One region of the Bacillus sp. es.036 genome, then DNA from elsewhere that is predicted to be linked to it. Evidence: a T-box and tRNA genes for the amino acid it is inferred to sense, from the RefSeq annotation. Region 1 holds a T-box; the other holds one or more tRNA genes.
What was found. A T-box is a leader RNA that pairs with one kind of tRNA and senses whether it is charged. The one in region 1 lies ahead of leuS (leucine--tRNA ligase), so its partner is inferred to be a tRNA-Leu.
Positions count from the first base shown of each region.

Region 2: it encodes a tRNA-Leu, which carries the amino acid that the T-box ahead of leuS (leucine--tRNA ligase) is inferred to sense. The anticodon was not compared.

Region 1 covers NZ_PDIZ01000001.1:2,418,174-2,420,630, forward strand. The annotation lists gene leuS (leucine--tRNA ligase) at 1-1,168, opposite strand, end outside; T-box leader at 1,232-1,461, opposite strand; gene ATG70_RS12390 (hypothetical protein) at 1,624-1,836, opposite strand; gene ATG70_RS12395 (class I SAM-dependent methyltransferase) at 2,052-2,457, shown strand, end outside.
Region 2 covers NZ_PDIZ01000003.1:127,067-129,523, reverse strand. The annotation lists rRNA gene ATG70_RS19455 (16S ribosomal RNA) at 1-526, opposite strand, end outside; tRNA gene ATG70_RS19450 (tRNA-Ile) at 697-773, opposite strand; tRNA gene ATG70_RS19445 (tRNA-Gly) at 782-855, opposite strand; tRNA gene ATG70_RS19440 (tRNA-Pro) at 864-940, opposite strand; tRNA gene ATG70_RS19435 (tRNA-Arg) at 960-1,036, opposite strand; tRNA gene ATG70_RS19430 (tRNA-Leu) at 1,047-1,132, opposite strand; tRNA gene ATG70_RS19425 (tRNA-Leu) at 1,172-1,256, opposite strand; tRNA gene ATG70_RS19420 (tRNA-Lys) at 1,264-1,339, opposite strand; tRNA gene ATG70_RS19415 (tRNA-Gln) at 1,344-1,418, opposite strand; tRNA gene ATG70_RS19410 (tRNA-Asp) at 1,453-1,528, opposite strand; tRNA gene ATG70_RS19405 (tRNA-Glu) at 1,579-1,653, opposite strand; tRNA gene ATG70_RS19400 (tRNA-Ser) at 1,661-1,751, opposite strand; tRNA gene ATG70_RS19395 (tRNA-Asn) at 1,755-1,829, opposite strand; gene ATG70_RS19390 (SprT family protein) at 2,005-2,457, opposite strand.

The DNA.
Region 1 (2,457 bases):
CTTCTTCTTTCTCAAGGCCGTTTAAGAAATCAGAGTTTACATGCTTCCCATCTTCTGTAAAGGCTTCTTTCGACACATCTCCACCAGCCACAACTTCTTGGATTGGAAGGTTAAAGGCAGTCGCAAACTCATAATCACGCTCGTCATGAGCAGGAACAGCCATGATCGCACCAGTTCCATAACTCATAAGCACGTAATCTGCTACCCAAATCGGAAGCTTTTCATTGTTTATTGGGTTAACTGCATAGGCGCCAGTAAATTCACCAGTCTTCTCTTTTGATAGCTCTGTTCGCTCAAGATCACTCTTTGTTTGAACTTTTGAACGATAGCTCTCAACTTTGGAAATTTGTTCACTCGTCGAAATTTTATCAACTAGAGGATGCTCAGGTGCCAGCACCATATAAGTTGCGCCAAACAGTGTATCTGGACGCGTCGTAAAGACATCAATTGACTCATCATAACCATCAATTGTAAAGGTCACTTCAGCGCCTTCGGACTTCCCAATCCAGTTTCGCTGCATTTCTTTAATGCTGTCAGACCAGTCAAGGTCTTCTAGATCTTCAAGCAAGCGATCCGCATATTCCGTAATTTTTAAGACCCATTGCTTCATTGGTTTACGAACAACAGGATGACCGCCGCGCTCACTCTTACCGTCAATGACTTCCTCATTCGCAAGAACAGTTCCTAGCGCTTCACACCAGTTCACAGCTACTTCGTCTACGTAGGCAAGACCTTTTTCATATAATTTCGTGAAAATCCACTGTGTCCATTTGTAATAATGCGGATCAGTTGTATTAATTTCTCGATCCCAATCGTATGAAAAACCAAGCTCTTTAATTTGTCGACGGAATGTATCGATGTTCTTTTGTGTAAAGTCACGTGGGTTGTTACCTGTATCAAGTGCATATTGTTCTGCTGGTAGTCCAAATGCATCCCATCCAATTGGATGAAGGACATTGTATCCCTGCATTCTTTTCATACGAGATAAAATATCTGTTGCCGTATAGCCTTCAGGGTGTCCAACGTGCAGACCCGCTCCAGATGGATAAGGGAACATATCGAGTATATAAACTTTCTCACCTTGTGCGTCATTCTCTGTTTTAAATGTTTTGTTTGTTTCCCAGAAGTGCTGCCACTTCTTTTCAATTGATTTGTGATCAAATGCCATTGCTACTCTCTCCTTCCAGTCCTTACAGAAAAAATAAAAAACCTCCCATCCCCGTTGTTTATCAACAGGGACGAGAGGTTGAGAATCTACTATTCACAATCACCCGCGGTACCACCCGGCTTAGTGCTAAAAAAAGCACTCACTTAAGGCCTTTAACGCAGGCATACGGGTCACCTTACTCCATTCAGGTTCCGATTCAAAGGTGAGTTCGCAAAGGTTCTATGTTAACTTCCACCAACCGTTAACTCTCTAGCAATAGAATCCTTGGTACTATTCCTTATCATTATCTTTAACTTCACAAATTACGTATATAATTTGTATTGTATGAAGACTTGTGATAAATGTCAAGAACATTATCAGAATAGCCGCTTTTTTCGTGATCTATACATCTCCAGATACAATTTGTTTTTCATTAAGTATAGAAAATATAAAAAAACGTACCCATACTGGGCACGTTATCCTTTGCGATGCTTTTTCTGACTCGCCGAATCGTCTTTTGAGTGCGGCTTATCTTTTTCTTCTCTCTGTTCTTCTTTTAAATCTTCTAATGGAATTGCATCCACATTCATTTCTGAAGTATCCTCATCCAATTGATTCTTTTCTTTATCAGGTAATTGCTCAGGGTTATTGGTTTCACCTTGTTTGTGTGCCTTTTCGTTCTTTGCCATATGATCACCTCATTTATTGTTTACTAGTTTGTACCACACTCCATATATTCCCAAACATTTATGAAAGTTAGTTGGAGAAAAAGATCGAACATGGTAAAGTCATAATTAGTTAAAACATCGCTTTCTAGACGTCTGCATTCACGATAAGTTGTTCAAGTCAGGCAGCAGACAAATGAAGCAAAGAATATTTTTACTGACAGAAAGGAATAGACATCATGACCCTTCAACGTATCTTACCTTTTACAAGAACGCTACTGGACTCAGTCTTAGCAGAAGGTGGCGTTGCTATTGACGGTACTTGTGGAAATGGACACGACACTCTCTTTCTAGCCGAATCGGTTGGTAAGTCAGGCAAAGTGTATGGATTTGATATCCAATCTGAAGCAATAAAATCGACCGAAAAAAGACTGCAAGAAGCTGACCAATATACCCAGGTCGCTCTATTCCAGGAGACTCACGCTTCCATTAATAACAACATTGAGAAGGAACATATAGGGAAAGTTTCTGCCGCAATCTTTAATCTTGGTTACCTGCCAGGAGGAGATAAATCCATTGTCACTAACGCTGAAGAAACAATTCAATCTGTAACAGATATCTTACGTTTGCTTCATTCAGGAGGAC
Region 2 (2,457 bases), on a different contig from region 1:
ACGTAGTTAGCCGTGGCTTTCTGGTTAGGTACCGTCAAGGTACCGCCCTATTCGAACGGTACTTGTTCTTCCCTAACAACAGAGCTTTACGACCCGAAGGCCTTCGTCACTCACGCGGCGTTGCTCCGTCAGACTTTCGTCCATTGCGGAAGATTCCCTACTGCTGCCTCCCGTAGGAGTCTGGGCCGTGTCTCAGTCCCAGTGTGGCCGATCACCCTCTCAGGTCGGCTACGCATCGTCGCCTTGGTAAGCCATTACCTTACCAACTAGCTAATGCGCCGCGGGCCCATCCTGCAGTGTTAGCTCAGAAAGCCAACTTTCAACATTGCACCATGCGGTGCGATGTATTACCCGGTATTAGCTCCGGTTTCCCGGAGTTATCCCAGTCTGCAGGGCAGGTTGCCCACGTGTTACTCACCCGTCCGCCGCTAAGATCAGGGAGCAAGCTCCCATCTCTTCGCTCGACTTGCATGTATTAGGCACGCCGCCAGCGTTCGTCCTGAGCCAGGATCAAACTCTCCGATAGAAAGCTTAATCTAGCTTTTAAAACAATTTTTGTTTCCGTAGAAACAACTACTTACATGGCGTTTCGTTCAGTTTTCAAAGAGCAATTCGTTTCTTTCGTTGTCGTTTTCAGCGACCAAACCATCATACCATGATGTGTTTGTCAGTGTCAACAAGTTTTTTAAGAAAAGATGGTGGGCCTGAGTGGACTCGAACCACCGACCTCACGCTTATCAGGCGTGCGCTCTAACCAGCTGAGCTACAGGCCCATCTTTAATGGAGCGGGTGATGGGGATCGAACCCACGACATCAGCTTGGAAGGCTGAGGTTTTACCACTAAACTACACCCGCGATATTGATGGTCGGGAAGACAGGATTTGAACCTGCGACCCCTTGGTCCCAAACCAAGTGCTCTACCAAGCTGAGCTACTTCCCGACATTTTTTAAAAGTAATATGGTGCGCCCGAGAGAAGTCGAATCCCTAACCTTCTGATCCGTAGTCAGACGCTCTATCCAATTGAGCTACGGGCGCATATTATATTTGGTGCGGTTGAGAGGACTCGAACCTCCACGGGGTTTCCCCCACTAGCCCCTCAAGCTAGCGCGTCTGCCATTCCGCCACAACCGCACATCGTAACTTGATGAAACGTTCGTTTATAAAAGAAATTGGTGCGGGTGAAGGGACTTGAACCCCCACGTCGTAAGACACTAGATCCTAAGTCTAGCGCGTCTGCCAATTCCGCCACACCCGCAAATAAGTGGTGAGCCATGAAGGACTCGAACCTTCGACCCTCTGATTAAAAGTCAGATGCTCTACCAACTGAGCTAATGGCTCAACATGGCTGGGCTAGCTGGATTCGAACCAGCGCATGACGGAATCAAAATCCGTTGCCTTACCGCTTGGCTATAGCCCAACAAGTTATATAATCAGATTAGTTTTAGAAATAATGGCGGTCTCGACGGGAATCGAACCCGCGATCTCCTGCGTGACAGGCAGGCATGTTAACCGCTACACCACGAGACCTTTATAACTGATTACATATCATGTTGTTAAAACATTTTTAAGAATTAAGTTGGTGACCCGTACGGGATTCGAACCCGTGATACCGCCGTGAAAGGGCGGTGTCTTAACCACTTGACCAACGGGCCATAAAAATGGCGGAGAAGGAGGGATTTGAACCCTCGCGCCGCTCACGCGACCTACACCCTTAGCAGGGGCGCCCCTTCAGCCACTTGGGTACTTCTCCGTTTGGCTCCACAGGTAGGATTCGAACCTACGACCGATCGGTTAACAGCCGATAGCTCTACCACTGAGCTACTGTGGAATAACATTTAAGTTGTTGCCTCCGTTATCGGCGACATTTAATATAATAACTCATCCTGCAAACAAAGTCAACAGTTTTTTAAAATTAATTAACTGTCATGTGTTTGATTAAGACGTGCTCTCCGAAGAGACTTTATTAATTTACCACATACAATCTAGGTCGTCAATAACTACTTTTAATTAATTTGAATTAATTTACCTCTGCATTTTCCACATACGTACCGTGTTATGTCCATCTTTCTTTTTCTACTATACTTCGTCTTACATTCTCCACATTCATAAAAATGCTTAAACGGCTCAACTCTACGTTGCCCAGGTACTACCTGACAGTATCGCGATCCACCTACTTCCTTAAGAAGTCGTTTAAAATCTTTATCCTGATGTTTGTAACCTTTTTTCTGAAGGTGAAGGTGATAGTGGCATAGCTCGTGTTTAATAATACCAATGAGTTCGTCTTGACCAAACTCGTCATAATGCTTTTGATTAAATTCGATATTATGAGACCTGAGCATATAACGTCCGCCCGTTGTTTTTAATCGAGCATTGAACATCGCCTTATGACGAAAAGCGAGTCCAAAAAACTCCTCAGAGATCGTTTCAACTAGCTGTTGTAATTCCTTTTCGTTCAT